Thiorhodovibrio winogradskyi: one gene and its partner. The protein of the gene in region 1 interacts with the protein of each later gene in a pairwise test. Links are inferred from orthologs where the notes say so. Each region holds a gene or a part of one and is shown on either strand. Other genes may lie near its edges. The genes, in order: Thiowin_RS08620 and minC.

What was found.
Region 2: the proteins of Thiowin_RS08620 (region 1) and minC interact in binary tests that used the Escherichia coli proteins (3 or more experiments, as listed by UniProt). The link is inferred for Thiorhodovibrio winogradskyi from one-to-one orthologs.

The regions. Positions count from the first base shown.
Region 1 is NZ_CP121472.1:1,920,105-1,931,883, forward strand. Bases 4,906-7,846 are described here. They hold Thiowin_RS08620 (carboxysome peptide A), read left to right. Parts: upstream 4,906-6,222; coding sequence 6,223-6,471; downstream 6,472-7,846. Other genes in these bases: Thiowin_RS08615 (carboxysome shell carbonic anhydrase), read left to right, coding at 4,906-6,205; Thiowin_RS08625 (carboxysome peptide B), read left to right, coding at 6,501-6,779; Thiowin_RS08630 (BMC domain-containing protein), read left to right, coding at 6,836-7,141; Thiowin_RS08635 (BMC domain-containing protein), read left to right, coding at 7,217-7,522; Thiowin_RS08640 (ferritin-like domain-containing protein), read left to right, coding at 7,811-7,846. Also shown: Thiowin_RS08595 (form I ribulose bisphosphate carboxylase large subunit), read left to right, coding at 1-815; Thiowin_RS08600 (ribulose bisphosphate carboxylase small subunit), read left to right, coding at 941-1,285; Thiowin_RS08605 (CsoS2 family carboxysome shell protein), read left to right, coding at 1,600-4,275; Thiowin_RS08610 (hypothetical protein), read right to left, coding at 4,498-4,653; more of Thiowin_RS08615, read left to right, coding at 4,724-4,905; more of Thiowin_RS08640, read left to right, coding at 7,847-8,203; Thiowin_RS08645 (hypothetical protein), read left to right, coding at 8,283-8,504; Thiowin_RS08650 (hypothetical protein), read left to right, coding at 8,620-8,832; Thiowin_RS08655 (LysR family transcriptional regulator), read left to right, coding at 8,882-9,952; Thiowin_RS08660 (5-(carboxyamino)imidazole ribonucleotide synthase), read left to right, coding at 9,961-11,121; purE (5-(carboxyamino)imidazole ribonucleotide mutase), read left to right, coding at 11,118-11,687. UniProt on the Escherichia coli protein: Probably forms vertices in the bacterial microcompartment (BMC) dedicated to ethanolamine degradation. It may be involved in transporting positively charged molecules into and out of the BMC.
Region 2 is NZ_CP121472.1:5,187,207-5,198,816, reverse strand. The notes cover bases 3,206-5,977. They hold minC (septum site-determining protein MinC), read left to right. Parts: upstream 3,206-4,081; coding sequence 4,082-4,873; downstream 4,874-5,977. Other genes in these bases: minE (cell division topological specificity factor MinE), read left to right, coding at 5,879-5,977; minD (septum site-determining protein MinD), read left to right, coding at 5,066-5,875; Thiowin_RS23760 (histidine triad nucleotide-binding protein), read left to right, coding at 3,717-4,061; recR (recombination mediator RecR), read left to right, coding at 3,206-3,650. Also shown: Thiowin_RS23785 (ISAs1 family transposase), read left to right, coding at 1-384; dnaX (DNA polymerase III subunit gamma/tau), read left to right, coding at 663-2,510; Thiowin_RS23770 (YbaB/EbfC family nucleoid-associated protein), read left to right, coding at 2,640-2,963; more of recR, read left to right, coding at 3,054-3,205; more of minE, read left to right, coding at 5,978-6,145; dapE (succinyl-diaminopimelate desuccinylase), read right to left, coding at 6,210-7,361; dapD (2,3,4,5-tetrahydropyridine-2,6-dicarboxylate N-succinyltransferase), read right to left, coding at 7,373-8,194; Thiowin_RS23730 (DEAD/DEAH box helicase), read right to left, coding at 8,311-9,258; Thiowin_RS23725 (hypothetical protein), read right to left, coding at 9,266-10,129; dapC (succinyldiaminopimelate transaminase), read right to left, coding at 10,188-11,390. UniProt on the Escherichia coli protein: Cell division inhibitor that blocks the formation of polar Z ring septums. Rapidly oscillates between the poles of the cell to destabilize FtsZ filaments that have formed before they mature into polar Z rings. Prevents FtsZ polymerization.

The DNA of each region.
Region 1 (11,779 bases):
CCCAGCCCTTCATGCGCTGGCAGAACCGCTTTGAATTCGTCGGCGAGGCCATTCAGTCCGCCCAGCAGGAGACCGGCGAGCGAAAGGGGCATTATCTCAATGTTACCGCCGCCACGCCCGAGGACATGTACGAGCGCGCCGAATTCGCCAAGGAATGCGGCGTCCCCATCATCATGCACGACTTCCTGACCGGTGGCTTCACGGCCAATACGGGTCTGGCGCACTGGTGCCGTAAGAACGGTGTCCTGCTGCACATCCACCGCGCCATGCATGCGGTCATCGACCGCCATCCGAAGCACGGCATCCATTTCCGCGTGTTGGCCAAGTGCCTGCGCCTCTCTGGCGGTGACCATCTGCATACCGGCACAGTGGTCGGCAAGCTTGAGGGTGACCGTGCCTCCACCCTGGGTTATGTCGACCAGCTGCGCGAATCCTTCGTGCCCGAGGATCGCTCGCGCGGTATCTTCTTCGATCAGGACTGGGGCTCCATGCCGGGCGTCTTCGCCGTTGCCTCCGGTGGTATCCATGTGTGGCACATGCCGGCGCTGGTCACCATTTTTGGCGACGATTCCGTGCTGCAGTTCGGTGGTGGTACTCAGGGTCACCCCTGGGGCAACGCGGCTGGTGCCGCGGCCAACCGTGTCGCTGTCGAGGCTTGCGTCAAGGCCCGCAACGAGGGCCGCGAGCTGGAGAAAGAATCCCGTGAGATCATGACCGAGGCCGCGCGTCACAGCCCCGAGCTGGCAATCGCGATGGAGACCTGGAAGGAAATCAAGTTCGAGTTCGATACCGTCGACAAGCTCGATTTGAACTGATTTTTATCCCCGGCCCCACCGATGTTCAGTGCGCGGGACTCCCTTATTGGCCTCTTGGCCTTGGGTAGCCGCGCACTGGCCGCGAACCCTTAGCCGCTGACCCCATTTTTCAGAGGATGCAAGCCATGCCTTTCCAGAGCGTTCAAGGCGATTATCAGACCAAACAAACCCTCGAGACTTTCGGTTTTCTGCCACCCCTGACCCAGGACGAGATCTACGATCAGATCGCTTACATCATCGCCCAAGGCTGGACACCAGCGATCGAGCACGTCCACCCCAGCAACTCCATGAAGGACTACTGGACCATGTGGAAACTGCCCTTCTTCGGCGAGACCGAACTGGCCAATGTGGTCAATGAGCTTGAGTCCTGCCATCGGGCCTATCCGGATCATCATGTGCGTCTCACCGGATACGACAACTATACCCAGAGCCAGGGCTCCTGCTTCGTGGTCTTCCAGGGACGAGGCTGATCCGCCGCGCAGCGGATTGTTCCGGTCTGGTCGGTGGCACGTGGTGCTAAACCCCTGCCATCGCCGGAACCCGAAGACCGCCGATGTCGATCTCCGCGTACCCGATGTTCGAGCACCTCGCCGGAGGTGTACTGACAACGCCGGATGAACGCCCGTCGGGGCCTTATTTGAGCCTGACGATTGAATCGAACAGTGGCTCCCAAACTGGATCACACACTGGATCTAAAGATGGCTTCCAGTTTGGACCAGGGTTTGGTTCAAAGAATGCCTCGAAGAATGCTCTGGAATCGCAGACACAGATAACGGATACCACGATGGCTAGCAAAGCGAACCTGAAAACGAGCGGTCGCGAGGCCGCACTCGCCCGACGCCGCGCACTCTCCACCGGCGGCAAGTCGAAAGCTCATTCGGCAGCCGCCGAGCGCAGTCGCGGTGATTCAGCGCGTCAGCGGGCCAATTCTGGTGCCTCCCACTCTGTCGCTCCCTCGGCTGCCCCCGCAGGTGGCGCGCGGCGGCCAGCGGCGCCTGTCGCGGCAACCCCCGCGGCAATCCCCGCGGCAATCCCGGAACCGAGTTTCGGGTGGTCGCGGCCAACGCAAAACCCGACACCCCGGGCAAGCGGGGCGCGCACCAGGCCGCCAGCGGGTCGGGCGTCAGTGGCACGCGCCCGGCGCGAAGCCCTGTCGCGACAGGGTCGACGCGCGGTCAAGGCAGGGGATCGGGTGCGCGCTGACGTGCTCGCGCAACAGTCCGCCGCGCAGCCAAGCAATCCGGCACGAGCAGGGGCATCCGCCGCGCCGAGTCCGCAACAAAGGCATTCGGTCGCTGAGCAGACCCTCGGGCAACTGTCCGCCAAAGCCGACGTCAAACCTGGCAACGGCAGCGCGCGTATCGGTGCCGGCGCTCGTCTTGGTAGCAAGCCGGGCAATGGCTCGCGCCTTAGCCGCCGTGACAACGGCCTGGGCACGAAACCAACCGGGCGCATGCTGTCACTCGCCCGCCGCGCGGCTCAGTCCGGGCGCGGCAAGGCGGCCACCAATGCACCCACGTCCGCGGCCAGTCTGGCGCGCCAGGCCAATCCCAAGCTGTCAGGTCGGGAATTATCCCAGCGGGTGCGGGCGCAGCGCAGTCATAGTGGTGGCGCGGGTGAGCGCAAATCCGCGCCCGCTGGTCGCATACGGCCCAACGCCACGGCGCGCGGTGCCGAGGATCAGTACTGGAAGGTCGGCGTGAGCGAGACGGCGGCCGGTCAGACGGTGACCGGCACCCGGGTTGGTCGCAGTGTTAAAACAACGGGTGACGAGCCTAGCACCTGCCGTGCTGTTACTGGTACTGAATACATGGGCGCGGATATTTTCCGTGAATTCTGCCACAGCGAGCCGCCGCGCAATGTGCCCAAGGTTGGTGTGAGCCCCTCGGCGCTCGGCAACCGCATCACCGGTAATGAGGTCGGTCGCTCCAGCCGGGTGACAGGCGACGAACCCGGTAGCTGCGAGCGTGTGACCGGAACCGAGTATCTCTCCCCGGCCCATTTCGAGGCCTTTTGTGATATTCGTGCCGGATCCGGTTTAAGCGGATCCGATGCGAGCAGAAGCAGCGGCCGTCGCACCGGCTTGACCGCTACGCAGGGCGGGCAGTCGGTCTCTGGCACCATGGTAGGTCGGCCCTACGTTGGTCATTCGGCGGCTGAAAGTTCGGTTCGGGTCACCGGCGACGAACAGGGCGCCGGCGTCAAAACCACGGGCACTCAGTACACCAACGTGCAGAGCATTGCCGAGGGCATTCCAGCACATCAGGGCGGCGGTCGCTCGGCGGTCGCTCCCTCTCAGAGAAATGTTCCGGCCAAAAAGGCTGTTGCGGAGAGAATGGGTCAGCAGGCCGGATCCAGGGTTCCGCCAAAGGTGGCTGTTTCTTCCACGCTAGCTGGTGGTCGGGTGACTGGCACACTGGTCGGCCGCTCGGCTCAGGTCACTGGAGACGAGCCTGGCAGTTGTCGCTCGGTGACGGGTGATGAGTACCTCTCCAGCGAGCAGTTCGAGACCTTTTGCAACACCCGCCCGGAGCCGGAAGCGTCCAAAGTTGGGGAGTCGCTCACGGCGCTCGGAAAGCGCGTTTCAGGCACTCAGACTGGCCGTTCCGGGCGGGTGACAGGCGATGAGCCCGGTACTTGCAAGGCGGTGACTGGCACGCCCTACGCCGGCATGGAGCAAGTGGCTGAGTATTGCGCGCCCGCGGCGGCCCAGGCCGCGCGCGAGCGCATGCTGCCCATGGCGCGACGCGGTGCCGGCATGACCGGCCGTGGGCCTGGTATTGGCGGCGCAATGACGGGTGATCGCCGTGGTGCCTGTGAACCTCTGACGGGCACGCCTTATCACGGTGCTGATCAACAGGCAGCAGCCTGCGCGGATGGGGGCCCGATGCAGATTGGCGCTGGCGCACTGGCGGCAACGCCCGATGAGCCCGACTTTCCGCAAGCGCTAACCGGCGCGCCCTGGCAGCAATTCAGTGTGAATTCACCAGCGCGTCAGGCCGATCATCAGCGTGCGGCTCGCACTGGCGCCGTGACTGGCACTAATAGCGAGGGTGGCGGACGTATTACTGGACCCTTCGGCATGGCGACGGGAAAGATCACTGGCACCGAGGAGTTTCGCTTCGGCGCCGGCAGTCATGGGCGGCGCGCGGAGGCTAGAGCGGTTGTTCCCGAGGGTAAGCCGGCGACACCAAGCGGTAACCGAGTGACCGGGGAAGGCCAGTCCGCCGGGCTGAAGATCACTGGTGACGACTGGGAAAGGGGCGAGCGCGTCACTGGAACCGAAGGCGCCTGGGCAAAGGGCCGCAATCCGACCCGTCCGGGTCCAATGTCGGCCATGCAGCCGCCGGAGCGCAAACGTAACGAGGAGACCCCCGTCCCTGTCAGTCGTGTCACCGGCAGCAGCGGCAGTACCGACCGCGGCTCGCTGATTACCTACTCTGGCGGAGCTCGCGGCTGAGTCCGGTTGTGGGTCAGGCTAACGGAATCATGCCAAGATGTTAGGTCGCCAACGTCAATCGCCGCGTTCGCTCGGGCTTGCCGCTCCAGCAAAGGCTCCCGTTGGCAGGGGATCGGATACGCGGACCAGTCGAAGCATGCGCTCAGGTGAAAAAACCTCGGCTTTTCGCCCACTATCGGCTGGAGCAGTCTCGGTGGTAGACGCCGACCAACCCAATGGGGATCAAATCTCAGTGGAACAGGCCGGCGCGACACCGCGCGGTCGCGCGGCACAGGAAGCGGCCAGACGCGCGGCATCAGCGCGCGAGCGTTCGTCCGTGGCGGTGAAGCGCGCGACAAAGGTGCCTTCGCCGAGCGTGCGTACAGTGCGAAAACTCAAGACTAGTCAGCGCCCAGCGCCCCCGGGTGGCTTTGCCGGGGCTCGCGGCCGCGGCGCCAGGACGGTCCTGGTGAGTGATCAGGTGAGTGATCAGGGCACTGATCTGGACAGGCGAGCGCAGCTGTTCAACCAGCGCCTGCACCCGCTCACGGATGCCAGTGCCAATGCGCGTTTGTTCGACTATGAATCTCGGGTCAAGGAGTCTTTTGATCGCATTGTGCCCGTGCTCAAAGAGGTCGCGGCCATGCAGTGCGAGCCGCGCTTCGAAGAGCGGGCGCTTGAGTTGATCCGCGCGGAACTGGGTTATGAACTGCCGCGGGAGGAGATCACTAACGCTTGGGTGAGTGGGCTGGACATGCGGCGGCTGTTCGCGATGTCGGTGTTCAAGACCTATCGCCGCATCAGCGATGAGTTCTACACCCATGATCCGCTCAGGGGGCGGGATCAGCAAGGATTTGATGCTTTTCTGCAGGGCTGTGGGTTTCATCTGCTTGATGTCACCCCCTGCGCGGACGGACGCCTGGCCCATGCTATCAGCTATGTGCTGCGTCTGCCCTATGCGGGCGTGCGACGCAAGTCCTATGCTGGCTCGCTGTTCGATGTCGAGAACACCGTGCAGAAATGGGCCGAGACTGAACTCATGCGCTTCCGCGAGGGGCGCCCAAACACGGCCGATGCGCCAACCCGATACCTGAAGACGGTCATGTACCACTTCAGCTCGGTTGACCCCTCGCACCAGGGCTGCGCGGCCCATGGTTCCGATGATGAACTGGCCGCGCGCGCCGGGCTGGAACGCCTGCAGGCTTTCCAGCAGGCGATTGAGAATACCTATTGCTGTGGTGCCTCGGTGGATTTGCTCTTGATTGGTCTGGACACGGACACTGACGCTATCCGCGTGCATGTGCCTGACCGCGACAGTCACATCGACCTGACGCGTTGGGTCGATGGCCAGAAGCTCTACGAGATGACACGCGGCATGGCCCCGGAGCAGGCGCGAGGACATATTTTGGAGCTGGTGCGTGCTCACGCCGCCGAACATTCGCGCGCATGCGGTGGCGAGTCGCCGGCCGAGGGGATGCTGCGGCTGATCGCGCGACTGATAGAAAACAATATGTCGCAAATTGATTATGTGCGCGTCTACCATCAGGGTGGTTATGCCGACATCGGTCATGCCGAGCGCTTCATTGGTGCAGGCATCGGTTTCGAGGAAATTCAACTGCGCAACCTGACATATTTTGCCTATCTGGCGACGGTCGAGGAAGGCGCGGCCGATATGGACGTCGGCATCAAGATTTTCTCCGGGCTCAATGTCAGCCGCGGACTGCCAGTGCCGGTGATCGTGCGTTACGACTACCACGGTGGCGTGCCAGGGGCGCGTGAACGGGCCATTGAACATTGCGAGCGCATCGCCGGCGCGCTCAAGGCGCGCTACCCCAAGCTGTGCGCCGATGGGCTGCTGCACTGTTTGCGTGCCGTGCGTGACTGCGATGCTGGCGCGCCAATCGAGGTCGTTGGCTGTTCGCTTCAGTCCCAGAGCGCGGCGGCGCACTGAGCGCGGAGCGAACTGTCATGAAAATTTGTCAGGTTCTCAAGCCATTGGTGTCGACCAATCGGATTTCGGGCTTCGAGCACAAGCATCTGCAGGTGGTGCTTGACGGCAGCAGCAAGATGGTCGCGGTTGACGCGGTTGGAGCCATGCCGGGCGACTGGGTCATTTGCGTTGGCAGTTCGGCGGCGCGCGAGGCTGCTGGCAGCAAGGAATATCCAAGCGATCTGACCATCGTCGGTATCATTGATAACTGGCAACCGGAGACCTGAACCGGCGGCGCGGGTTGGGTGACTGGCGCATGGATATTTTTCAGGTAGTCGGTACGCTAGTTTGCACGCTGCGAGTGTCCGGTTTGGACCATTGCAGCCTGCGGGTGTTGCGCGATGCCAAAGGCAAGCTACAGGTCGCGACCGATCCGGTCGGCGTGCGGCCCGGGAATTGGGTATTCACAGTGAACGGCTCAGCCGGTCGCTATGCGATGGGGGACGCAAAAATTCTGACCGATCTGACCATCGGTGGAATTATCGATGACTGGGAAACTGAAGTGATCCCGGTATCGGCGACAGTCGCGTCTTAGGCAAACCGAATGAAACTGATCGCGCCTCGGGCGAGTTGAAATGAGGAGACATTGATATGGCAGGCGAGAACTACGGTATCGCGCTGGGCATGATCGAGACCCGTGGTCTTGTGCCAGCGATCGAAGCGGCCGATGCGATGACCAAAGCCGCCGAGGTGCGGCTGATCGGGCGCGAATTTGTTGGCGGTGGCTATGTCACCGTGCTGGTGCGTGGCGAGACCGGCGCTGTAAATGCCGCTGTGCGCGCCGGCGCGGATGCCTGCGAGCGCGTGGGCGATGGCTTGGTGGCCGCTCACATCATCGCGCGTCCGCACGCGGAGGTGGAGTCGGTTTTGGAGTCGAGCGGGCAACAACGTCGCTAGGGGCCCGCTGATAGGCGGTTGATGGCCGCAACCTTTTTGCTTTTCTTTTTTAGCGTAGATAGACGGAGAAACACAATGGCGAACGAAACCATGGGTATTGCGCTTGGCATGATCGAGACGCGCGGTCTGGTTCCTGCGATTGAGGCGGCGGATGCGATGACCAAGGCGGCGGAAGTGCGTCTGATCGGTCGGGAATTCGTTGGTGGCGGCTATGTGACCGTGCTGGTGCGTGGTGAGACCGGCGCCGTGAATGCTGCCGTGCGTGCTGGTGCCGATGCTTGCGAACGCGTCGGCGACGGTTTGGTCGCGGCACACATCATTGCACGTCCGCATCGTGAAGTTGAGCCTGTGCTGCCAACTGGCGGACCAGCGGCGTCCTGATCTTCATCGGAATTCAACGCCAGCCCAAAGTGAGTTTGGTTTCGGCCGCTGCGCTGGCGGGCTTCTCAGGACGATAAGCCCGCCAGCGCACTGAGCGCGACAACTCTACCGAGTGTTCCGGCTTGGTGGCGCTGATGTTTTGTCGCGACCGGCCGCCCAGCACATTAACTCGGCACATCAAATATTTACCTTAGTCTACAGATGATGCAACAGCCAAGGGTTCACCCCCGCACTCTCGGGTATCTTGGGCGCGCACTGAGTCTGGAGTACTCAGCGGTGCAGCAGTACATGACTCAGGCCAACCTGGCGGATGTCTGGGGGCTGCGCGAGGCAGCGGATCGTTTTCGTCACGAAACGGTCGAGGAGATGCGCCATGCCGAGCGCATCGTCAAGCGTATGCTGGGTGTCGGGGTTGTGCCGAACTCCTCGCAGTTGCGCCCAGTCACCCTGGCCGGCAACCTGGTCGGTCTGCTCAGGCAAAATGCGGTGCTTGAGGCCGAGATCGTTGCGCTCTATGACGAGGCAACCCGGTTTTGTCAAAGTATCGATGACGGTGAAAGTGCCGAGTTTTTTCAGGGATTGCTAAACGACGAAATCGCCCATGCCGAGGAAGTTGACGCATGGCTGAAAAGCTTAAGCGGATTTGAAACAAAGGGATGGAATGACCGCGCCTACTTCTGAGACCCGTTTTGAGAATGGTTCTGGGCGCGAACCCAGTGAGGCTCCGCGTCGAGAGGGCTGGGTCCGGCGGGAACGCCCGATGCGCCTGGAGCGACGACTGGAGTTCCCAGACTATGAGGCGACCAGAGTTTTTTTGGAGCGGGCAGGGGGTCTATCCGAGGAAATGGATCTGTACCCAAATCTCAGCTTCGGTCGGACCTACGTGAACATGACGCTATTTGCCGACGAGAACACAGGCGCGCTGAGCCCCGATGCCCTGGTATTCGCCGGGCGCATTGATCGATTGCTTGATCCGTCCTGAACGATAGTTATCCGACCTTAGCGCGATCAGGCCTAACGAGCAGGTCGCCATCCTGCGTGAAATCTTGATTCCCTTCCATGCGCGAGCGCAAGCCGCGCCCTGAGAGGTGTTTGCCATGTCCGAGAACACTGAGACCCCGACTGCCTCGACTGATACATCTGCAAGCAACAGCACGACCAAGGCGGGCGCGGGGAGCGGGCGTCGCAAATCCTCTTCGTCGACCCGCGGCACTGGCGTGTCTTCCGGTTCAGTGTCAACCTTGGGTCCGCTGCTCGATCCCATGCGCGAGGATGTTTTCAGTACCAGCACTCGGGTGTGGCCAGACTGATTTTTCCTTGCGTGCACAATCGCTTGCCAACGGGCTCGTGGCGTCTCTGATGGCGCTAAAATGCACGACCAAAGCTGGGCTGTCGGATCAGGATCCGGGGAGCTCGGGTGCCGATTATCTGGTTCGCCACTGCACTCTACGCCAACTCCAGTTGCTCGAGGCCATTGTGCGGCTCGGGAGCTTTACCCGTGCCGCCGAAGAGCTGTTTCTCACACAGCCGACGGTGTCGATGCAAATCAAAAAGCTCGCGGAATCCATCGGCACACCACTGTTTCATCATGTCGGGCGCACAGTTGAGCCAACCGACGCTGGACGCGAGGTTTACGCGGCCTGCCGCGACATCCTAAACGGCCTCGCCAACCTTGAAACCAAGCTAGCGGATCTCAAAGGTCTGCGGCGTGGCCGGTTGCGCTTGGGCGTCATGACGACGGCGACCTATGTCGCGCCGGAGATTCTGGGGGCGTTCTGCCAGCGCTACACCGGCATTGATGTGTCCCTGAATGTCACCAATCGCGATCAACTTCTCGAGCGGCTCTGTGCTCAGGATGACGATCTCTATGTCATGGGCCAACACCACGACTTCGGGCAAGAGGTGGAGGCCGTGCCTTTTGCACCCAATCCGCTGGTGATGATCGCGCGTAGCGATCATCCGCTGGTTGGACAGCCCGGGATTCCCATGAGCCGTCTGGCTGATGAGGATCTGCTGCTGCGCGAGCCCGGCTCAGGTGTGCGTGATGCGGTTCTCGGGCACTTCGCCAGGTCAGGCGTCGAGCCTCGTGTGCGTATGCAGCTTGGCAGCAGCGAAACCATCAAGCATGCCATTCTTGGCGGCTTGGGCATCTCGGCACTATCGTTGCACTCGGTGCGGCTCGAAAGCGGCGGTGGGCGCTTCGCGGTGCTGGATGTGGAGGGTTTCCCTATTCGGCGGCGTTGGCACATCGTCTATTCGCGATCACGCGAGCTGTCGCTGGTTGCGCGGACCTTTCTTGATTTCGCCATTGCCAGTGAACCCGATATCCGGGCTCAACTCGATGAAGCAATGGCGGCCTTAAGGCGCGTGTCAGGACTCCCCGCAGCCGTGGCAACCTCTTCCGCTATCCCCACTGGAGTCATCTCATGAGGGGCGCCATGGATCAGGATATCTTTCGCTACCCGGTCGCGCGCATTGGCATCATCGGTGGTGGCCAGCTCGGGCGCATGCTGGTAAAGGCGGCCAAGCAGATTGGCTGTACCTGCACGGTGCTTGATCCCACCCCTAATTCTCCAGCCGGGCAGGTATCAGGGCATCAGATCGTCGCCAACTATCAAGACGCCGCCGCGCTGCGGGAACTGGCTGAGTCGTGCGATCTGACCACCTTCGATCTTGAAGATATCAATAGCGACATCCTGACCGAACTCAGTCGCGAGGGACGGCCCATCTTTCCGCACCCGCGGTTGCTTGCGGTGGTGCAGGACAAGCTGCGCCAAAAAGAGGTGCTTGCCGCGGCTGGTATCCCGGTGGCGGACTTTCTTGCCATGCCTGAGCCCGATGCCGCGCTCTGCGCTGAATTCGGCTACCCATTGGTGCAAAAGGCCAGACGTGGCGGTTATGACGGCCGTGGTGTCGCCGTGCTGCGTGGGCCCGGGGAGTTTGACGGTCATTTACCTCTGCCCTCCCTGATCGAGCGCTTTGTGCCAACAATCAAGGAACTTGCGGTGATGGTCGCGCGTGGGCGAGACGGCGACTGTCGCTGCTATCCGGTGGTGGAAATGCGTGTGCGCCCGGAGCAGAACATCCTTGATTGGCTGCTAGCTCCCGCGCGGATCGACCCCGGTATCGCGGCGTCGGCCCAGCAGCTAGCGGTGCGCACTGTCCAGGCGCTCGACGGTGTGGGGATTTTTGGCATTGAACTGTTTCTCGCCGCGAGTGGCGATCTTTTGGTCAACGAAGTGGCACCCCGCACCCATAACTCTGGCCATTACACCATTGAGGCTTGCATGACCGATCAATTCGAGCAGCATCTGCGTGCCATCGCCGGCTTGCCCCTGGGCGCGACCGATCTGCTGTGTCCAGCGGCCATGGTGAATCTGCTCGGCGCGCCCGGGCACCATGGTCGCCCGGTGATCAGAGGTCTGCGGGCGGCGCTGGCCATTCCTGGCGTGTCAGTGCATATTTATGGCAAGGCCGCGACCCGTCCCTATCGAAAAATGGGTCATGTGACGGTGCTGGATACCGATCTCGAACAGGCACTGCGCAAGGCGAAACGGGTTCGCGAGCTCATCGAGATCACCGGAGAGGATCATCCATGACTGGAGTTCAGTCAGCCCGGCCGAGAGTCGGCATCATCATGGGCAGCGATTCGGATCTGGCGGTCATGCAGGCCGCGGCGGACTTGCTCGCCGAGTTTGGTATTGCGTTCGAGCTTACCATCGTCTCCGCGCATCGCACTCCACGGCGCTTGTACGACTACGCGACCACAGCAAGCCAGCGTGGCCTTGAGGTCATTATTGCCGGTGCCGGCGGAGCAGCCCATCTCCCTGGCATGACTGCCGCCATGACACCGCTGCCGGTCATCGGGGTTCCAGTTAAAACCTCGGTACTCAGTGGACAGGACTCGCTACTCTCCATTGTGCAAATGCCTGCTGGCGTGCCGGTGGCGACCGTGGCCATCAATGGCGCGCGCAATGCCGGATTGCTGGCGGCGAAAATGCTTGGCATCGCGGATTTGGGAATTCGCGCCCAAGTGGAGGAGTTTGCCCGGCGCATGGAAGAGCAAGTTCTTGCCAAGGCCGTCGCGCTCGAAAATGGGGAACTCGCTCACAGTCGCGCGGCAACCCAGTCATCTACTCCGGCAGATTCGCGGCGGGCAGGCTAGAATCCAAAAGCAGATGGGTTGAACGCGGTCTCGTGCTGTCTGGCCAGCCGGCACTGTTTCACCCCGGGTTTTTTGTAGCGCAGCAGCGGAGA
Region 2 (11,610 bases), 3.3 Mb from region 1 along the record:
TTCGCCATTGAGCGCACCACCACTGAGAAAAAAACCGACAAGACCTCCGTCGAGACAGTCTTCGGCGTCACGGATCATACCCCTGAGAGTGCAAGCCCTAAGCGCCTGCTCGCCTTCAACCGTGGGCATTGGGGCATTGAAGCCCATCACTGGATCCTCGACTGGAACTGGGATGAGGATCGCTGCACCATCCGCACCGGCCATGGACCAGAAAACATCACCCGACTGCGCCGGTTTGCCGCCGGTCTGATCAAAACGAAATCCAAGGATTCCGTGGCAGCCACCATCGAGAAGCTCGCGCGCAAAGTCCGCCGTGTCTTCGATTATCTGGGCATGACGGCAAACTCAATGCCCCGCGCTGCCCGTGTCGCGCCTGTTGGTTAGAACGGATTTGCCGTGCCGCTTGGCGCGTCCTTGCTTGTATCTCCGGCGGCACTCTGCTAATTTGCGCGCTGACGCTGCGGATGATGCGCGGCGTTTTTGTTTCGGTGGGCGGTGTCGGTCCCCGCGCAAGGCTAAGTCGTGAACCCGGTCAGGCCCGGAAGGGAGCAGCCGCAGCGATGGACGTCTGTGCCGTGGTGTGGCTGGCATTGTCCACCACCCTGCCATCCGATCCGCCTGTGTTCCCACCTGTCCCGCCAGCGGCGCGCCCGATTCATTGCATGTTACTCAGCGATTCCGACCCGGCCGAGAATGCCACCACGGCTTATCAGGTGCTGGCGCGCAAATGGCGTCCGCGGACCTTTGCCGATCTTGTAGGGCAGGAGCATGTCGTCCAGGCACTGACCAATGCGCTTGATCGCGGCCAACTCCATCATGCCTATTTGTTTACTGGGACCCGTGGAGTTGGCAAGACCACGCTGGCGCGCATTTTGGCCAAATCGCTGAACTGTGAACAGGGCGTCAGCGCCTTGCCATGCGGCATTTGCGCAAGCTGCCGAGAGATTCATGAAGGGCGCTTTATCGATCTGCAGGAGATCGACGCGGCATCGCGGACAAAGGTCGAACAAACCCGCGAGTTGCTTGAGAATGTCCCCTTCGCGCCTGTGCGTGGCCGATACAAGGTGTACCTGATAGACGAGGTGCACATGTTTTCTGGTCATAGCTTCAATGCATTGCTGAAAACGCTCGAAGAACCGCCGCCGCATGTCAAATTCGTGCTGGCCACGACCGACCCGCAAAAGCTCCCACCCACGGTGCTGTCGCGCTGTTTGCAGTTCAATCTCAAGCACCTGCTCCCGGAGCAAATTGGGGGCAGGTTTCGTCACGTCCTCGAGACCGAGGGGATCGCATTCGAAGAGCAAGCACTCGCCTTGCTCGCGCGCGCCGCCGAGGGCAGCATGCGCGATGGCTTGAGCCTGCTCGATCAAGGAATTGCATTTGGTGGTGGCCAGTTGCGGGTGACCGAGGTGCGCGCCATGCTTGGCGCGCTCGATCATGATCTCACTCTGGCGCTGGTTGAGGCGCTCTGTGATCACGATGGCCCCCGGCTGCTTGCGGAAATTGGTCGGGTTGCCGAGTTGACGCCAGACTTTGCTGGTGTGCTCAAATCCGTGATCGAGCTGCTTCATCGTCTGGCGCTGGCGCAGCAAGTGCCGACCACCCTGGACAGCGCCGATCCGGACTACACACGTCTTAAAACCCTGGCCGAGCGTGTCGCGCCGGAAGACCTGCAGCTGTACTATCAGGTGGCGGTCATGGGGCAGCAAGATCTCCCCTTGGCACCGGATGCCCGCGCTGGGCTCGAAATGGTGTTTCTGCGCGCGCTCGCCTTCCGCCCTGATAGCGCTGGCGCATCGCGCCCTGCTGCCCGCCAGAGTGCTGGACCGGCCTCGGGTGCGTCGGAGACATCCGGGCCATCGGCCAAGGGACAGTCAGGGTCGGGGACACTGGCCGCAGGAGAACCGGCCAGGGCTGCCGCGGTGGCTGAACCCCAAGTCGTTGCTGCCCAAGTCGTTGCTGCCCAAGACACTGAGCCTCGAGCTGTTGCGCCCCAATCCGTTGCGCTCCAAGCCATCCAGCCAGGGATCACTCAGTCGGTCCCCGTGCAGTGGGACCATGGGGTTGCGCCTTCTTTAGTAACTGCTGGGGCGGTGCAGGGTAAGGCGCTGACGCCGGGCCTGGCAAACGACCAGGATTGGCATCAGCTGGTGGAGCAGCTGCCGGTGAACGGTCTTGGGCGGCAGTTGGCTTCCCACTGCGCTTTTCAGTCCTGGCGGGGTGGTGAGCTGCATCTGCAACTCGAGCCTGATTGTGAACATCTGATCAAGGCCGACTCGGCTGAGCAGCGGCTTGCACAATCTCTGCGGGAGGTTCTCGGCCAGCCGGTTCGGCTGCGGATCGCGGCGCGGCGGTCGGTCAATGATACTCCGGCGCGGGCGCGCGCGCGGGTCGCGCAGAGACGTCAGCGCGAGGCCGAGGCGTTGATGCATCAAGACCCCATCGCCCTGGGTTTGGTCTCGCGACTCAATGCTGAGTGGGTGCCGGGCAGTATTCAGGCAACAGGGTAGTCTCTCCGTCCATGCCCGGGTTCCCAGTTGCCGAATCGCAATGCCGAACAATCGGCCTGAGCTGGGATGCCTTGCTGGGATGCCTTGCTGGGATGAAAGTATTCGATTGACAATGACAGAGGGTCACGCATGAAAGGCGGAATCGGGAACATGCTGAAGCAGGCGCAGAGAATGCAGCAGGAGATGCAGGAATCGCAAGAGCGCCTAGCACAGGAGGAAGTCATCGGCGAGTCCGGTGGCGGTATGGTCAAAATCACCATGACGGGAAGATATGAGGTGCGCAAGGTGGACCTTGATCCCTCATTACTCACTGATGATAAAGAGATGCTTGAAGATTTGATTGTCGCTGCGACCAATGATGCCGTGCATCGTGTCGCCGAAAAGCAAAAGGACAGCATGGCAAATTTGACCGCGGGTCTGCCCCTGCCGCCTGGGTTTAAGCTCCCGTTCTAACTATTCGCATGGAGAACAGGACCATGAGAGAGAAACCTGACCGAAGCAAGGTGCCGGCTACTTATCCGTGTCTGATGGTCCTGATAAATTGTGTCTGAATCAACCCTATTGCCGGAATTGATCGACGCCCTGCGCTGCTTGCCGGGAGTTGGGCCCAAATCGGCGCAGCGCATGGCGTTTTATCTGCTCGAGCGGGATCGCGATGCCGGTCGTCATTTGGCGTCCGTCATGGCGGCATCCATGGACCGAATTGGACGCTGCGAGTCCTGTCGCACCTTGACGGAAGCGCCGCTGTGCAGTATCTGTATGAATCCCAAGCGTGATCAGGGTTTGGTCTGCGTGGTGGAAGGTCCGTCTGACGTGGCGGCAATCGAACAGGCAACGGAGTTTTCCGGAGGATACTTCGTGCTTGGTGGGCGTCTGTCGCCGCTCGATGGCATAGGTCCCGAGGAGCTTGAGCTGGGACGGCTGCGGCAACGACTGGCCGGAGGTGGTGTGCGTGAGCTTATCTTGGCCATTAGCCCCACGATCGAGGGGAGTGCCACCTCGCACTATATCGCCGAGATGGCCGCTTTAGCGCAGGTACCTGTCACTCGCATCGCCCACGGCGTGCCTTTGGGAGGCGAACTCGAATACGTCGACGGTGGCACCCTCGCGCATGCCTTCAGCGGGCGCCTGCCGGTTTAAGTTTTTTCCGAGCATCGCCGCGAGATGGCAGAATGGGCAACCGCGGCAACAGGAGACCGAGAAGCTATGTCAGATACTGTGTTCGGTAAAATCGCCCGCGGGGAGATGGACGCCGATATTGTCTATCAGGACGCGGAGATCGTCGCTTTTCGCGATCTGAATCCTCAGGCTCCCGTGCACATTTTAATTATCCCGCGCAAGCCTATTGCGACCCTGAACGATGTCACGCCAGAGGATGCCGCGCTCGTCGGGCGCCTGTTTCAGGTTGCCTCGCGGTTGGCGGCCGAGGAAGGGATCGCCGACCAGGGCTATCGCACGGTGATCAACTGTAATGCCCAGGCAGGACAGACTGTTTATCACTTGCATGTTCATCTGCTTGGCGGACGCGCGCTACAGTGGCCACCGGGTTAGTGGCTGGCGGAGACGAGACCGTGGAGATAGAATCCGTGCAGAACGGCACGCATGGCGTGCTTGAAATCAAAGCAGCGTCCTTTACTCTGCCCGTTATTCGTCTGTTGCGGGTGGACATGGAAGAATTTGCCGATGAGATCAGGGCCAAGGTTGAGCAGGCGCCTGATTTTTTTCGAAACGCTCCGGTGGTCATTGATCTGGGTGGTCTCAATGATCCTGTGGCCGAGATTAATTTTCCGCGCCTGGTGGGGCTTCTGCGCGGTTATGGCATGCTGCCGGTCGGGCTGCGCGGGGGGGGCTTGGAACAGCAAGACGCGGCTCGTGCCATGGAACTCGTGCTGATGAGCGACGGGGGGCGTCGCCGCATGTACGAGACGACCCATGACAACGGGCAAGGAGAAGACGCGCAATCACCGGCTGAAAGCGTGCAAACTGGCGGCAAGCCCTCCCGGGGCGATGCGGGGGATCACGGCCTCGGTATCGAGGTTGGCTCCACCCTGATTGATCGGCCCGTGCGCTCCGGCCAAAAGGTTTATGCGGCTGGTGGCGATCTGACAATTACCGCGGCAGTTAACTCCGGCGCCGAACTGATGGCCGATGGCAATATTCACATCTACGGGCCTTTGCGTGGTCGCGTGTTTGCTGGCATCAACGGCAACGTCCGGGCGCGGATCTTTTGTCAGGATTTGCAAGCGGAATTGGTGGCGATCGCTGGCCACTACCGTGTTAGCGAGAATATTCCGGCCAATCTGAAGAATGCCAGAGTCCAGATCTATCTCGATAAGGACAGTCTCCGCATTGAACCGTTTTGAACAAACCCGTTTTGAGCAAACCCGTTTTGAGTAAATTAAGTTTGTATGAGCCTTTGTTGACTGTTGCCAACGCGGGGTCATTTTCGGCAAGATACACTCAAGTGTTTGCCAACGAGCAGTCTCTTCATCTTAGCTGCCCCTTTTTAGCGGCCACTGTTTTAGCGGCCTCCGTTTTAGCAGGAGGATCAATCCTTGGCTAGAGTTATCGTGATCACCTCGGGCAAAGGGGGTGTCGGCAAAACGACGACCGCTGCTGCCATGGCCATGGGTCTGGCGCAGAAGGGGCATCGAACCGTCGTGATCGATTTCGATGTTGGTTTGCGCAACCTGGACCTTGTGCTCGGATGCGAGCGGCGTGTGGTGTATGACTTTGTCAACGTGATCAATGGCGAGGCGAAGCTCAACCAGGCATTGATCCGCGACAAGCGCTGCGACAAACTGTCAATTCTGCCGGCCTCGCAAACCCGCGACAAGGACGCGCTGGGTCGCGACGGGGTCGGACAGGTGCTGGAGGATCTGGCAAAGGATTATGAGTACATTATTTGCGACTCGCCGGCTGGCATTGAGCATGGCGCCCTGATGGCCATGTACTTCGCCGACGATGCGGTGGTGGTCACCAATCCGGAGGTGTCCTCGGTGCGGGATTCCGACCGCATGCTTGGCATCCTCTCCAGCAAGTCACGACGTTCCGAGGAGAATCTCGAGCCGATTGCGGAGCACCTGTTGCTGACACGCTACTCGCCCGAGCGGGTTGAACGCGGCGAGATGCTCAGCGTGGCCGATGTGCAGGAAATCCTGTCACTCAAACTCCTTGGTGTGATTCCGGAATCCCAGGCGGTGCTCAATGCATCCAACGCTGGCATCCCGGTGATTCTCGATACCAATTCCAACGCTGGCCAAGCGTACCAGGATATGGTCATGCGCTACCTCGGCCATGAGGTTCCGCTGCGTTTTCTGTCCGCCGATAAGCGGGGATTCCTCGGGCGCTTTTTCGGAGGCTAGCCGATGGGCTTACTCGACTATTTCCGCAGTACGGGTCAGGGCAAGGGGTCTGCCTCTGTCGCGAAAGAGCGCCTGCAGATTCTGGTCGCGCATGATCGACTGGCGCGTGATCGCCCGTCCTACCTGCCCAAGCTTGAGCGTGAAATTCTTGACGTGATCAGGAAGTACGTCGATGTTGACCTTAATGCAGTCTCCGTCAGCTACGAGCAAGAGGACGATCAGGAGATTCTCGAACTCAATATCGTGCTGCCGGACCAGCCTGGGCGCTGAGAGTTTTTCCTGAATCAATGTCCTGGTGGTCACTAGGGACGAATTGGTTCACCCCATGTTGCGCTTAGGTCGTCGCCATATCATCCCCGCTGGCGAGCAACCTTTCGATAATGCCGGCATAAATGGCCGCGAGGGGCTCCAGTTCAGTCACCGGCACGCATTCGTTGATCTTGTGGATGGTCGCGTTCAGCGGACCAAGCTCCACCACCTGAGCGCCGCTCGGTGCGATAAAGCGTCCATCCGAGGTGCCCCCGCTGGTCGACAGCCGGGTGTCGATGCCCGTGACGGCTTTAATCGCGGCCGCTGTTGCCTCTGTGAGCTTTCCCACGGGGGTCAGGAAGGGCTGGCCCGACAAGCGCCAGTCAATCTGGTACTCAAGCTCGGTTTGCTGCAATAACTCGGTAAAACGCTGCTGAATTCGCTCCGGCGTCAACTCAGTGGAGAAACGCCAATTGCATAAGAGCTCAAGCTCGCCCGGAATCACATTCTCGGCGCCCGTGCCGGCGTGGATGTTCGATAGCTGAAAGCTGGTCGGCGGAAAGTAGGCATTACCCCTGTCCCAAACCTCCGCGCACAGCGGGCCAAGCGCATGGCTCAGACGATGGATGGGGTTCAGCGCCAACTCCGGGTAAGCCACATGGCCCTGCCGCCCAATCAGCCGCACAGCTGCATTCAGACTGCCGCGGCGTCCGTTGCGGATTTGATCCCCGAGCCTGCCCTGGCTCGATGGCTCACCCACCAGGCAGTAGTCGATATGCTCGCCACGGGCTTGCAGAGTTTCCATCACCCGACGGGTGCCATCGACAGCCGGGCCTTCCTCGTCGCTGGTGATCAGCAGGGCGATGGAGCCCAGGGGGGCCGGGTGGCGGGCGAGGAACTGCTCGCAGGCGACCACCATGGCCGCCAAGGAACTTTTCATGTCCGCCGCGCCGCGACCATAGAGCAGACCATCGCGAATCTCGGGTGCGAAGGGGTCGCTGTCCCATAGATCGAGCGGGCCGGTTGGGACCACATCCGTATGCCCGGCCAGACAAAGCAGGGGTGATTGATCGCCAAAACGCGCCCAGAGATTGGTGACTTTGCCAAAGCGGAGTGTTTCAAGCCGAAAGCCGAGCCGTGACAGCCGCTCGCCAAGCAGCGCCTGGCAGCCGGCATCATCCGGGGTGAGTGATGGCCGGGCGATGAGGGCCCGGGCCAGTTCCAGGACGGGAGACACGGGCGCGCGGCTCAGATGTCGCGCAGTAGTTCGTTGATGCCCACCTTGCCGCGGGTTTTCTCGTCCACCTGCTTGATGATGACCGCGCAGTAGAGACTATGGGTGCCGTCTTTTGCCGGTAGATTGCCCGGCACGACCACGGCTCCAGCTGGCACATGACCGAACAGGGTCTCGCCCGTGGTGCGGTTATAAATCTTGGTGCTTTGGCCAATGTAAACGCCCATGGAGATGACCGCGCCCTCACCAACGATAACGCCTTCGACAATCTCCGAGCGCGCGCCAATGAAGCAGTTGTCCTCGATAATGGTCGGCGCCGCCTGCACCGGCTCCAGCACGCCGCCGATGCCGACACCGCCAGAGAGATGGACATTCTTGCCGATTTGAGCGCAGGATCCGACAGTCGCCCAGGTGTCCACCATGGTGCCAGAATCCACATAAGCGCCAATGTTCACATAGCTTGGCATCAGCACGCAGCTGGGCGCGATGTAAGAACCCCGACGCGCGGTCGCCGGCGGCACCACCCGCACTCCGCCCACGCGGAACTCACGGGAATTGCTGTCCTGATACTTCGATGGCACCTTGTCGTAATAATTGGTGAAGCCGCCCTTGATAAAAGCATTGTCCTCGATGCGAAAGGACAGCAGCACGGCTTTCTTGACCCAGTCGTTCACCTGCCACTGGCCGTCGCGCTTCTCGGCGACCCGCAACTCGCCGCGATCGAGTCGTTCAATGGTGTCCTGCACCGCATCACGCACCAGGGTTTCCACATTGCGCGGGGTAATCTCGGCACGGCGTTCAAAGGCTTGGTCAATAATCTGTTGCTGCTCGTTCAAGGTCGGGCTCCGGAAGGTGAGTAATGAAATTGGCCCGCATTATACCCGAGGCGCTCACTGTCGGACGCGCCGGATCCCTGCCGTTCAATCTAGGGGCTTGGTGGACTGGCGAGACTTCATTGGAGTCTGTCTTGAGTGGATGCCTTGCGCTGAATGAGGGTTAAGATCGCGCGGGGTCTGCTCATGGCGACGTAGCTGGCGGCAATGGATTCTGGCCTTGAAATGTCCTCGGGTAGGTCAACCAGAATCACGGCTTGATTCTCCAGTCCCTTAAATTCAGCGATGGTTGCGAAGCTGATTTGTGCCGGTGGGAAAGTGCGCATCGCGTATTCATCAAGCACCTGAATCCTAGAGCTCAGCCGACGCGGTAGATGCGCGACCCTTGAGTCTGGGAATGGAAAGGGAGACAGAATGCTAATGCTGCCCGGATACAGCCCGCCCTGATCGACCAAGTAGTCAAGCTCCTCGGCAAGGGCTTGGGCGAGCCCCTGTTGAGATTCCGCTTGACGGATGCGGATGTCGGGGCCGTTGCCTGTCCCTTTGATACCCATGTCGGCCTTGAGTCTTGACTGCACCTGATTGAGTATCTGTCTTGTGTTGCGGCAATTGGTTCTTAGCGGCACCGAGATCGGGTTGAAACTGTGCAAGAGTGCCAAGGCATGCGGATCGGCAGGACTTAAGATGCCGGATTGATTGTTGACATCGTGAAAAAAACACCAGGTTCCCGCGCCGAGACCACCAGCGAGCATCACATTCATCTGGCCGATGGCGTGCAGGTCGAGCAAGTCCTGGCCCTCGTCGACGATCAGGGCATCGAATTGTTCAATATTGCAGCGCTGTGCCGCGCGCTTGGCGGATTCAGGTAGCGCAACGGCTACCCTGGGGATTGTAAAGCGGCTTTCGAGCCAATGCCGCAGCCAAGGAGATCGGCAGACAACCAAGACCATGAGCCCAGCGCCGGACCAACGCCGAGCCAGCTCGAGCGCAAGAAAGGTCTTGCCGGTGCCTGCGCCGCCTTTGCAAATGACTCTATTGTTAACTTCAATAACGTCAACAAGGCGCATCTGATCGTCAGTCAGCTCCACAGTTCGACGCGCAATGTCGTCGATTTGAGCATGCAATGCGATCGACAGCAGCGCCATGACCGATGGCGTAGACCCGATGGTTGCGATACCTGAGTTCCAGTTCCTGATCTTCGTCGCTGAGCTGGTCGAAGGACACGCCAGGGTAGGGGCCGACAACTCCTGCATCAATGATGCACTCAAGGCCAACATCGAACAGAGCCATTGTGTTGCGTTCGCGGGATTCCTTCTCGCCCTGATTGCTAGGCATTAACAGCTGAGTGTTGCTCAAGGATGCAGTCACGAGCCAGCCTCGCGCAAGGGGACGCCAGATGAGCAGGAGTTCAGCAAGCGCATTGTTCCCATCGCTGAACACATCGAAGGAGGTTCTGAGGAAGCGTCGATCATCGGGCGCCACAAATTCATAGGCAACCGATTCGTCCCCACCAAGGTCATCGCTTTCCCAGTTATTCGCGAACCGCCCTTGCTGATCCCTGGTTATTCCATGCTCGTCAGAGGCGCCAGTGAGAAAATAACGCCTCGCTCGCGGGACAAGCTGCAAGCGAATCTTCTCGCCAACGACGAAAAAAGAAAATCCTACCGAAGACGGAGGGACGAAGCGCTGTTTTCGCGGACTTATCCCCAGCACCTGATGTGCAGCTTCCCCTGCATCACCGTCTCCCTCGTCGATGTGATCCCCCGCGTCGCTCTCATCCCGCGCCGGATCGATGCCGAATTCCCCGCGCAGGATGGGGAAGAGAATTCCCGTCTGATAACGATCAAGGGGTTTGATCCCGATCAGCGCCTCCCCCTCGCCGATCAGGCATTGGCGTAGCCAGGCATAGAGTCGGTCGCGATGCTCAGCGAGTGTCATGCACGGATTCTGTTCCCAAGTGGCTTGATGAGGCGGGCGATTGGTGAGCCTTTGGGTGTTATCGAGAGGCGAAGAAGCGACGGATCCGCAGAGCCGCCTCGACGCAGTCGGCCAGTTCCGGCACCAGGGCGATGCGCACATAGCCACGACCTGGATCCTGGCCGTCGATGGCGGGCCGGGACAGGAAACGGCCCGGCAGCAGAGTCAGGTGCTCCCTGGCGAAGAGTTCGCGCACGAAGCTGGTCTCGTCCGCTTCCGGGGTGCGCGCCCAGAGGTAGAAGCCGCCTTCGGGCTGATGGCAGTCGAGCACGCCATCAAGGATTTCCAGCACGGCTTTGAATTTCTCGCGATAACGCGCGCGGTTTTCGCGCACATGGCTCTCGTCCTGCCAGGCGGCCAGGCTAGCGTGTTGGTGCTGCAGCGGCATGGCGCAGCCATGGTAGGTGCGGTAGGCGAAAAATCTCGCGATCAGCCGCGCGTCGCCAGCGACGAAGCCGGAGCGCAGGCCGGGCGCATTGGAGCGCTTCGACAGGCTGTGGAAGACCAGGCAACGACGATAATCCTCCAGACCCATGGCGGCGGCGGCTTGGAGCAGGCCGACCGGCGGGCGCTGTTCGTCCGGGTAGAGTTCGGAATAGCATTCATCGGCGGCGATGATGAAATCGTGCTGCTCGGCCAGTGCTATCAGGCGTTGCAGACTGGCCTGGTCCATGACCGCGCCGGTGGGGTTGCCGGGCGAGCACAAATACAAAAGCTGGCAGCGGCGCCAGGTCGCCTCGTCGATCAGATCGAAATCGGGCAGGAAGCCCTTGCTGGCGGTGCAAGGCAGGTAGAAGGGTTGGGCGCCCGCGAGCAGGGCGGCGCCTTCGTAAATCTGATAAAAAGGATTGGGCATCATCACCAGCGGTCGATCCGCCGGATCGATCAATGCCTGGGCAATCGCGAACAGTGCCTCGCGGGTGCCACTGACGGGCAGTATTTGTGTCTCGGGGTCGATGCCGTCGCGGTCAAGCTGAAAGCGCCAACCCAGCCAGGTGGCGATGGCCGCGCGCAGCTCGGGCAGGCCGCGGGTGCTGGGGTAGGTTGCCAAATGATGCAGATGCGTGATAAGCGCATCGCTGATGATGGCCGGCGTGGGGTGCTTGGGCTCGCCGATGGAGAGCATGATCGGCTTGAGTTCGGCCGGCGGCGTCACCTCCTGCTTGAGGGCGGCGAGGCGTTCAAAGGGGTAGGGCTTGAGTTGGCTGAGTGCGGGGTTCATCCGGAACCTGGAGGCTAATCATGGGGTCAATGGCGGCGAAGGATCACGACAGGGATCAATACTTTGGGTATCAGAATCCCTGATCCTCTGAAGGTTGGCGTTAGATGGTGAGTGAGGGATGAGCACAAGTCAAATTCTCCTGTTGACTTGAGCCGAAAAACTTGATGTTTGAGCACCAATTGGAAGTCCGCTAGCCTCGATTTGGCACCTGTCAACGCTA